Regions from separate parts of the Streptomyces sp. NPDC049887 genome, predicted to be linked through region 1. Evidence: riboswitches for the same ligand, from Rfam matches in the RefSeq annotation. Region 1 holds a riboswitch; the other holds the start of a gene.

Region 1 (5,356 bases):
GGAGCGGGACGACGAGAGCGCCGAGGCGATGCCGGACGTGGGCCCCGCGGGCGCCGCCACCGGGCCCGTCCGCTTCCACTGCAGGTGAGCGTCCGGGATCTCCTCGAGGAAGCGCGAGGGCGGGTTGTAGGCGGGCTGACCCCAGGCGCTGCGCATCGATGAACGCGTCAGGTAGAGGCGCTCGCGGGCACGGGTGATCCCCACGTACGCCAGACGGCGCTCCTCCTCCAGCTCCTTGGTCTGACCGAGCGCCCGCATGTGCGGGAAGACGCCGTCCTCCATGCCGGTGAGGAACACGACGGGGAACTCCAGGCCCTTCGCCGTGTGCAGGGTCATCAGCGTGATGACGCCGCTGCCCTCCTCGTCCTCGTCGGGGATCTGGTCGGAGTCGGCGACCAGCGCGACCTGCTCCAGGAACTCGGCGAGCGTGCCCGTCCCCTCCTCGGCGCCCCGATCCTGCTCGAACTCCAGGGCCACCGCAGCGAGTTCCTGGAGGTTCTCGATACGGGTCTCGTCCTGGGGGTCGGTGGATGCCTGCAGTTCGGCGAGGTAGCCGGTCCGCTCCAGCACGGCCTCCAGCACGACCGCGGGACCCGCGCCCGAGTCGACGATCGTGCGCAGCTCCTCCATGAGCGTGTTGAAGCGCTTCACGGCGTTGGCGGAGCGCGCGGCCATGCCGTACGCCTCGTCGACGCGGCGCAGCGCCTGCGGGAACGTGATCCTCTCCCGCAGGGCGAGCGCGTCGACCATCGCCTCGGCGCGCTCGCCGATGCCGCGCTTCGGGACGTTCAGGATCCGCCGCAGCGGCACGTTGTCCTCGGGGTTGGCGAGGACCCGGAGGTACGCGAGGACGTCGCGGACCTCCTTGCGTTCGTAGAAGCGCACCCCGCCGACGACCTTGTACGGCAGGCCGACGCGGATGAAGATCTCCTCGAAGACACGGGACTGGGCGTTGGTCCGGTAGAAGACCGCAACGTCCCCGGCCCTGGCCTCGCCCGCGTCCGTCAGCCGGTCGATCTCGTCGGCGACGAACTGGGCCTCGTCGTGCTCGGTGTCCGCGACGTAGCCGGTGATGTGCGCTCCGGCGCCCGCGTTCGTCCACAGGTTCTTGGGACGACGGCTCTCGTTGCGCTCGATCACGGCGTTGGCGGCGGAGAGGATCGTCTGGGACGAGCGGTAGTTCTGCTCGAGCAGGATCGTGGTCGCGTCCGGGTAGTCCTCCTCGAACTGGAGGATGTTGCGGATCGTGGCGCCGCGGAACGCGTAGATCGACTGGTCGGCGTCGCCCACCACGCACAGCTCGGCGGGGCCGAGGTCGTCGTAGCCCGTCCCGACCAGCTCGCGCACGAGCGTGTACTGGGCGTGGTTGGTGTCCTGGTACTCGTCGACCAGGACATGGCGGAACCGGCGCCTGTAGTGCTCGGCGACGTCCGGGAACGCCTGGAGCAGATGGACCGTGGTCATGATGATGTCGTCGAAGTCCAGCGCGTTGGCCTCGCGGAGGCGTGCCTGGTACATCCGGTACGCCTCGGCCAGCGTCTTCTCGAAACCTCCCCCGGAGCCTTCGGCCTGGGCGGTCCCCCCACCAACCCGGTCGGCGAAGGTCTCCTCGTCGATCAGCTCGTTCTTCAGGTTCGAGATCTTGGCACTGAACGACTTCGGCGGGTACCGCTTCGGGTCGAGGTCCAGATCGCGGCAGACCAGTGCCATCAGCCGCTTGGAGTCGGCGGCGTCGTAGATCGAGAAGGACGACGTGAAGCCGAGCCTCTTGCTCTCCCGGCGCAGTATGCGGACGCACGCGCTGTGGAAGGTGGAGACCCACATGGCGCGGGCGCGTGGGCCGACGAGCTGCTCGACGCGCTCCTTCATCTCGCCCGCGGCCTTGTTGGTGAAGGTGATGGCCAGTATCTGGCCGGGGTGGACGTCGCGGGTCGCCAGCAGATGGGCGATCCGGTGGGTCAGCACCCGGGTCTTGCCGGAGCCGGCGCCGGCGACGATGAGCAGCGGCGATCCCGTGTGGACGACGGCGGCGCGCTGCTGCTCGTTCAGCCCGTCGAGCAGGGCCGCCGGGTCGATGACGGGGCGCGGGGCCCCGTTGCGGTAGTGGGCGTCCCCGGACGGGGGCACGTCGAACCTGCCCTCGAAGAGGTCGTGCGGGACCTCGTCCGCGGGCAGGTGCTCGTCGTCCTCCGGTGGCGGGGGGTCCTCCGGGGCCGGGGTGCGCTGGAGGTCCGCCAGGAAACTGTCGTCAAAGAGGCTGCTCATCGCTCTCCGAGTCTAGGCGGCCCCACGGACAGCCCGCCGCCGCCTTCGCGGGAATCACCATCGGACACCTCCAGTCATGACACGGACACATAGCGCCAAGGTCACGAAAATGTATCGGGCATATCGACCACTCTCCTTCACAGCAGCACCACACTTTGGCTAGCGTGCTCGCCCAGGCGGCCCGTACCCCCTTCGACGAACCACGTCGGCCGGGCAGCCGCGCCGAATCCGTGCTCCTCACAGAGGACTTCGGAACCGGGGACCCACTCAGAAAGCACAACCGGGGTGAATCGGGCCTGGTTTCACCTGGTCCGTAGGGCAAACCTTCCGTTCCGTCCGAACCCGACAGCTAACCCGGTAGGCGTTCCACGGAAGGAGATGCCGGCCTTGGCGTCGCACCGCAAGCCGCGCAGCCGCACACGTACGAACACACCTGCCGTCGGGTTCACGACGGCCGCGATAGCGGGGGTCTCGCTCCTCTCGGCCCAGAATGCGACAGCCGACCCGAAGCCCAGCATCGAAGAAGTCCAGAAGAAGGTCGACGACCTCTACCGCCAGGCGGGTTCGTCGACCCAGGAGTACAACAAGGCGAAGGAGTCCGCCGAACAGCAGCGCCGCAAGGTGGACCGGGCCCTCGACGAGGCCGCCGAGCGCACGGAGGCGCTCAACGAGTCCCGGCGCGCCCTCGGCAGCTACGCGGCCGCCCAGTACCGCACCGGCGCCGTCACCCCGACCGCCGCACTGCTCTTCGCCGACAACCCGCAGTCCTACGCCGACCAGACACAACTGATGGACCGGCTGACCGAGCAGCAGCGCGGCGCCATCGCCGACTACGAGACCCAGCGGGCCGAGGCGGCGAAGCAGCGCGCCCAGGCCACCCGGAGCCTGGAGACCCTCACGGACTCACAGGAGTCGCTGCGCGCCAGGAAGCAGGCCGTCCAGAAGAAGCTCGCCGAGGCGCGGGAGCTGCTGTCGCAGCTGACCGCAGAGGAGCGGGCCCGGCTCGCCGAACTCGAGCGCAAGAAGGAGGAGGAGGCCCGCCGGAAGGCCGAGGCGAGGGCCAAGGCGGAAGCCGAGGCCGAGGCCGAACGGCAGCTCCAGGAGCGTGAGCGGCAGGAGCGCGAACAGACGGGCACCGGCGCGGAATCCGGCTCGGGTACGGGGACGACCTCCGGAACGACCGGCGGCACGTACGCGGCCAAGGCCGAGAAGGTGCTGTCCTTCGCGCGCGCCCAGATCGGCAAGCCGTACGTCTGGGGCGCGACGGGCCCGAGCTCGTTCGACTGCTCCGGGCTCACCCAGGCCGCCTGGCGCGCGGCGGGCGTCGACCTCCCCCGGACGACCTGGGACCAGGTGAAGGCCGGACAGAGCGTGGCGACGGCCGATCTGCTCCCGGGCGACCTGGTCTTCTTCTACGACGACATCAGCCACGTCGGGATCTACATCGGCGACGGCAAGATGATCCACGCCCCCAAGCCGGGCGCGAACGTCCGCGAGGAGTCGATCTACTACATGCCGATCCACGGCAGCGTCCGGCCCGCGTAGCGTTCTCGCGGGCCGGTGACCCACGACAACCGCCCCACGGAGTCACGCACTCGCGCCGCGACGCCCTTCGGGACAGGGGGTTGCGGCGCGAGCCGTGCACGGGCCCGGACCACTCAGGTCCACAGGGTCGCGATGAGGACGTTCGCCAGGGTCAGGCCGCCGACCGCCGCGAACACCCCCTTGTCCACGGTCTCCTCGTCCCGCTTGACGTAGACGAGCGCCAGGATCACCACGAGCACGGCGAGCTTGATACCGATCTTGAGGTTGTTCACGGGCTGGCCGTCCGCCTGGTTCAGTCCCACCAGCGCCACACCCGTCACCAGCATGGTCAGCGCGCCGTGCAGCATCCCGGGCGTGAAGCGCGCCGCCCCCGCCCCCATCGCCTTCATCTGCGTGAGGAAACCGCCGAGCAGCGCGGCGATGCCGATGATGTGAAGGGCGACGAAGACATTGATGAGTACGTCCATGGCACCGGAGCCTAGCCGGACGGTCCCAAAGCGAACCCACGCGGTCCTTCTCATGCCAATTCCGTTCATGGCGCCACTTCGCGGTGACCGAGAGCTCTAGCGTCCTCACCCAGGTGGTCGGCTCCACCACCGTCCGCACCCGGACGGCCGCCGGCCGCCCCCGCCGGAAGAGCCGGTGGCGGGCCGCTCCCCCTGTGCGGTCCGCCGCCGGTCCCCGTACCGGCGGGCCCCTACGGAAGGACAGGCCCTCGTGGCAGCGCACCGCAAGCCCAGGCAGCGCACGCTTCCCGGCACCGCCGCACGCCTCTCCGCCACTCTCGCGCTCGCCGGTGCGGCCACCACCACCGCCTTCGAGGGCGCCGCGCAGGCCGAGCCGGTGCCCACCGCGGACGAGGTCCGGGCCGGAGCCGACCGGCTGTACCAGGAAGCGGAGGCCGAGACCGAGAAGTACAACGGGGCGAAGGAGAAGGCCGATACGGCGCTGAGGGAGGCCGGGGAACTCCGCGACGAGGCCGCCCGGCGCACGGAGCGCCTGAACGCCTCCCGCGACGCGCTGGGTTCCTTCGCGAGGGCGCAGTACCGGGCGGGCGGCCTCGATCCCGCCCTGCGGCTCGTCCTCGACTCCGACCCCGCGCGGTACCTCGCGGGCGCCGAGCTGACCGAGCGGGTCGGTGACCGCCGGACCGCGGCCCTCGCCGCGCTGCGGCGGCAGACGAGAGAGCTCGAGCAGGTGCGCGCCGAGGCCGGTGAGCGGCTGGCCGAGTTCGAGGAGCAGCGGGCCCGCGTGGCCCACCACCGCGCGGTGGTGCGGAAGAAGCTGGCCGCGGCCCAGGCCCTGCTGGCGCGACTCACCGCCGAAGAGCGCGCGGCCCACGCCGGGCGGGACGGCACCGCCGCGGGCCGCGCGGACCGCGGCACGGTCCGCACCGGACCCGCCGTCGCCGCGCCCAACCCCCGTGCCGCACAGGCCGTCGCCTACGCGTACGGGGCCCTCGGCAAGCCCTACGTCTGGGGCGCGACGGGGCCGTCCGCCTTCGACTGCTCGGGGCTGACCCAGGCCGCCTGGCGCTCCGCCGGGG
Region 2 (5,356 bases), on a different contig from region 1:
GTGCTGCGCTGCCACCGTCCCGGACAGCAGGTCGTGGCCGTGGAGATCTTCCTCGACGCTCCGCTGGACGCCGAGCCCGAGGGGCTGGACGGTGTCGCCACGATCATGGCCCGCGCACTGTCCGAGGGCACGGACAAGCACTCGGCCGAGGAGTTCGCCGCGGAGCTGGAGCGCTGCGGCGCCACGCTCGACTCGCACGCCGACCACCCGGGGGTGCGGATCTCCCTGGAGGTGCCGGTCTCGCGGCTGCCGAAGGCCCTCGGCCTGCTCGCCGAGGCGCTGCGCGCCCCGCTGTTCGCCGACAGCGAGGTCGAGCGGCTCGTGCGCAACCGGCTGGACGAGATCCCCCACGAGACGGCGAACCCGGCCCGCCGGGCGGCGAAGGAGCTCTCCCGGCAACTGTTCCCGCCGTCCTCACGGATGTCGCGGCCGCGGCAGGGCACGGAGGAGACCGTCGAGCGCATCGACTCCGCCGCGGTCCGGGCCTTCTACGAGGCGCACGTCCGCCCGGCCACGGCCACGGTCGTGGTCGTCGGTGACCTCGAAGGGGTGGACCTGGACGCCGTGCTGACCGACACGCTCGGCGCCTGGACGGGCGACTCGGCCGAGAGCCGCCCGATGCCGCCGATCACCGCCGACGACACGGGCCGCGTCGTCATCGTCGACCGACCCGGCGCCGTGCAGACCCAGTTGCTGATCGGCCGGATCGGCCCCGACCGTCACGACCGGGTCTGGCCCGCCCAGGTCCTGGGCACGTACTGCCTCGGCGGCACGCTCACCTCGCGCCTGGACCGCGTGCTGCGCGAGGAGAAGGGCTACACCTACGGCGTACGGGCCTTCGGCCAGGTGCTGCGTTCGGACACCCCGGCGTCGCCGGGCGGGGCCTCCGGCGCCTCGATGCTCGCCATCAGCGGCTCGGTCGACACCCCGCACACCGGTCCCGCTCTCGCCGACCTCTTCGAGGTGCTGCGCGTCCTCGCAGCGGAGGGCCTGACGGACACGGAGCGCGATGTCGCCGTGCAGAACCTGGTGGGCGTGGCGCCGCTGAAGTACGAGACGGCCGCCTCCGTGGCGGGCACGCTGGCCGACCAGGTCGAGCAGGGGCTCCCGGACGACTACCAGGCCCAGTTGTACGCGCGGCTGGCCGGGACCGGCACGGTGGAGGCGACCGCCGCGGTCGTCAACGCCTTCCCCGTGGACCGGCTCGTCACGGTCCTCGTCGGGGACGCCTCCGAGATCGAGGAGCCCGTCCGGGCGCTCGGAATCGGTGAAGTGACCGTTGTCACGGGCTGATTGACCGCCCGCGCTCCGGGGCACGTCTACGGGCCTCGTCGGTTTCACGCCGGCGGGGCCCGTTCACGTACCCGGAACGGCCTCCCCCTATGTCCGGTTTGATGGGGAGGAGTGGTGTCTGCCCTGTGGCGTGCACTACAAAGATCCGTGTCTGTTTGGTGATTGGGCGAAGATCGGCTTAGCGTCTTCTGCGCTGTCCGCCAATTGCACGCGCCGCACCCGCGGCATCGGGCAGCCATCGCCGAGTCCCCGTCCGGCGCGAGCCTGGGGAGCCGGGGACCCATATGTCCCCTGGGGTGAATCGGGTGCCTTCGCCGCCGCGCGGAGGGGCCCGTAGGAGACCTTCCTGCTCCGAACCCGTCAGCTAACCCGGTAGGCGAGAAGGAAGGAAAGGATCAGCCACTTCATGGCGTTCACCCGTGCCACCGGGAAGCACCGTGGTCCGAGCCGCCTGTCGCGCAAGAGCGCGGGCGTCGCCTCCGTCGCGGCCATCGCCACCACCGGCGTCATCGGCACTCTCGCCTCCCCGGCCTTCGCCGCCGAGGCCGACGTCTCCGCCCCCGTCGAGGACACCGGCCTGACCCAGGCCGTCGCAGCCGACTCGCTCGCCGAACAGATCGACGCCCAGGCGGAGGCCCAGCAGCAGGAGGCCGCCCTGGTCGCCGCCCAGGAGAAGGCCGAGGCCGAGGCCAAGCGCAAGGCCGAGATCCGGGTGAAGGCCGCCCGTGACGCCGCGGAGCGTGCCGCCCGTGAGGCCGAGCGCAAGCGGCTGATGACGTACACGCTCCCGGTCGCCGGCTCCTATGTGAGCACCGACTACCACGCCGGGGGCGCCCAGTGGTCGTCCGGCAGCCACACCGGCGTCGACTTCCACGCCGCCTCCGGCACCGAGGTCGTCGCCGTCGGCATGGGCACCGTCGTGGAGGCCGGCTGGGGCGGCGCCTACGGCAACAACGTCGTCCTGCGCATGCACGACGGCACCTACACGCAGTACGGACACCTGTCCTCGATCAGCGTCTCGGTCGGCCAGCAGGTCACTCCGGGTCAGCAGATCGGCCTCTCCGGATCGACCGGGAACTCCTCCGGTCCGCACCTCCACTTCGAGGCCCGCACCGGCGAGGACTACGGCTCGGACATCGACCCGGTCTCGTACCTCCGCTCGCACGGTGTCCGCGTCTGACGCGCACTCGCCTCCGGCCCCGGCTCCCCTCCGAGCCGGGGCTTTCGGCGTATTCAGGCCAAAAGATATCCATGAATTACCATGGGTCTTCGGAAATTCCGGCCACCTGCCATAGAGTCACCGAAACAGACGTCGCTCGACGGGGTTTCGCGGCGATTAAAGCGGAGGTTCGGTATGCGCATTCCCGCGCGCTCGGTGTGCACGGCGATCCGCGACGACATCGTCTCCGGTGTGTTCGAGCGCGGCAGCCGCCTCACCGAGGAGCAGCTGGCGCGACGCTACGGCGTCTCGCGCGTCCCGGTCCGGGAGGCGCTGCGCACCCTTGAGTCGGAGGGTTTCGTCGTCACCCGCAGGCACGCCGGAGCGTGCGTGGCCGAGCCCACCGAGCAGGAGGCCGCCGACCTGCTGGAGATCCGGCTGCTGCTGGAGCCCCTGGGTGCAGCCCGGGCCGCCCAGCGGCGCACCGAGGCGCACCTCAAGGTGTTGCGCGGGCTGGTCAGACTCGGTCAGGACCGGGCCAGGCGCGGTCAGGGCGAGGACCTGCGCTCGCTCGGCGCCTGGTTCCACGAGACCCTGGCCCAGGCGTGCGGGAGCCCGGGGCTCACCGCGTTGCTGACCCAGCTCCGGTACAAGATCGCGTGGATGTACGCGGTCGAGCGGCCCGTCCGTCCCGTCGAGGCGTGGGCGGAGCACGGGGCGATCGTGGACGCGGTGGCGCGCGGCGACGCCGAGCGTGCCCGCGCGCTCACCGCGCTGCACGCCGAGCGGACGACGAGTGCGCACCGGCTGCGGATCCCCGCAGGCGTGAGGGTTTCGCAACATTCCGTAAACACGGCGGGTGACCGCACTTAACATTCGCGCCGTATACAAAGAGGGACATTGCGTGCCGGGGGCTTTTCCTGCTGCCGAAGAAACAGCCAGGACTAATTCCGGGGGGAAATGTGCGGGCCTCGGTGCCGGAAATCTCCGGCACCGAGGCCCGCACATGAATTCATCGGTTTCAGACGGTCTCAGGAAGCTCCTCGAGGCCCTCGGCCACGAGCTTCGCCAGACGCTCCAGGGCGGCTTCCGCGCCCTCCGCGTCCGAGGCGAGCACGATCTCCTCGCCGCCCTGCGCGCCGAGGCCGAGCACCGCGAGCATCGAGGCGGCGTTGACCGGGGTGCCACCGGCCTTGGCGATCGTGACCGGAACGCCGGAAGCCGTGGCGGCACGAACGAAGATGGACGCGGGGCGGGCGTGCAGGCCCTCGGCCCAGCCGACATTGACGCGGCGCTCAGCCATGGTGGTGCCCTTCGAGTCTCAGCGGGAAGCGTTGGCGGGTTGTCTAGACCAGTCTCTCATGGGGTGCGGAGTACCCGGCCACCGGCCCCGGCCCGTGCGGGGCCGGGATCGGCCCTCCCAGCCTGCCCTCGCACTTCGGGGAACGCGACCCGTGCCGGAGCCTTACCCTTGCCCCATGCAGACCCCGTCGGATCACGCCTACCCCGACCACTGGGAAGCCGACGTGGTGCTGCGTGACGGTGGCACCGCGCACATCAGGCCCATCACCACCGAGGACGCCGAGCGGCTCGTCAGTTTCTACGAACAGGTCTCGGACGAGTCCAAGTACTACCGGTTCTTCGCACCCTACCCACGGCTGTCTGCCAAGGACGTGCACCGGTTCACGCACCACGACTACGTGGACCGGGTGGGTCTCGCGGTGACCGTCGGCGGCCAGTTCATCGCGACCGTCCGCTACGACCGCATCAACGCGCAGGGCCTGCCGGCGTCCGCCCCGGCGGACGAGGCCGAGGTCGCCTTCCTGGTGCAGGACGCCCACCAGGGTCGGGGTGTCGCCTCCACCCTGCTGGAACACATCGCGGCCGTCGCGCGGGAGCGCGGGATCAGACGGTTCGCGGCGGAGGTGCTGCCCGCCAACAACAAAATGATCAAGGTTTTCACCGACGCCGGATACACCCAGCGGCGCAGCTTCGAGGACGGCTCCGTCCACCTCACGCTCGACCTCGAACCGACGGCCCGGTCCCTCGCGGTCCAGCGCGCCCGAGAACAGCGGGCCGAGGCCCGCTCCGTCCAGCGCCTCCTGGCACCCCGCTCGGTCGCGGTGATCGGCGCCGGTCGTGCCCCCGGCGGGGTGGGCCGAGCCGTCCTGCGGAATCTGGTCGACGCCGGGTACACCGGGCGCACGTACGCGGTGAACCGTTCGCTGGTCCTCGACATGGACGAGATCGACGGGGTCGCCGCCCACCGCTCGGTGGGGGAGATCGTCGCGGCGACCGGCGAGCCCGTGGACCTGGCGGTCGTCGCCGTCCCCGCCGAACGCGTGCCCGAGGTCGTCGCCGACTGCGGCGAGCACGGCGTGCAGGGACTCGTCGTGCTCGCCGCGGGGTACGCGGAGAGCGGCCCGGAAGGGCTGGAACGGCAGCGTGAACTGGTACGCCAGGCGCGCTCGTACGGCATGCGGATCATCGGGCCGAACGCGTTCGGGATCATCAACACCGCGGACGGCGTGCGGCTCAACGCCTCACTCGCGCCGGAGTCGCCCGCGCGCGGCCGGACCGGGCTGTTCACCCAGTCCGGCGCCATCGGCATAGCACTCCTCAGCGGACTGCACCGGCGGGGCACCGGGCTGTCGTCGTTCGTCTCCGCGGGCAACCGGGCCGACGTGTCCGGCAACGACATCCTCCAGTACTGGTACGACGACCCGGACACCGACGTCGTCCTGCTCTACCTCGAATCGATCGGCAACCCGCGGAAGTTCACCCGGCTCGCGCGGCGCACGGCGGAGGTGAAACCCGTGGTCGTGGTGAAGGGCGCCCGGCACACCGGCAGCGCTCCGCCGGGACACGCGGTGCCGACGACCCGGGTGCCGCACGCGACGGTCT

Evidence for each region. Region 1 has a riboswitch for cyclic di-AMP ahead of AB0J10_RS25365 (NlpC/P60 family protein). Riboswitches for the same ligand answer to the same signal wherever they lie in the genome.
Region 2: another riboswitch for cyclic di-AMP. It lies ahead of AB0J10_RS07800 (M23 family metallopeptidase); the one in region 1 lies ahead of AB0J10_RS25365 (NlpC/P60 family protein).

What each region holds. Positions count from the first base shown of each region.
Region 1 covers NZ_JBFAMM010000023.1:86,338-91,693, reverse strand. The annotation lists gene pcrA (DNA helicase PcrA) at 1-2,265, opposite strand, end outside; cyclic di-AMP (ydaO/yuaA leader) riboswitch at 2,476-2,645, shown strand; gene AB0J10_RS25365 (NlpC/P60 family protein) at 2,644-3,810, shown strand; gene AB0J10_RS25360 (hypothetical protein) at 3,924-4,277, opposite strand; gene AB0J10_RS25355 (NlpC/P60 family protein) at 4,528-5,356, shown strand, end outside.
Region 2 covers NZ_JBFAMM010000005.1:10,234-15,589, forward strand. The annotation lists gene AB0J10_RS07795 (pitrilysin family protein) at 1-1,293, shown strand, start outside; cyclic di-AMP (ydaO/yuaA leader) riboswitch at 1,523-1,686, shown strand; gene AB0J10_RS07800 (M23 family metallopeptidase) at 1,700-2,473, shown strand; gene AB0J10_RS07805 (GntR family transcriptional regulator) at 2,648-3,325, shown strand; gene AB0J10_RS07810 (HPr family phosphocarrier protein) at 3,474-3,755, opposite strand; gene AB0J10_RS07815 (GNAT family N-acetyltransferase) at 3,931-5,356, shown strand, end outside.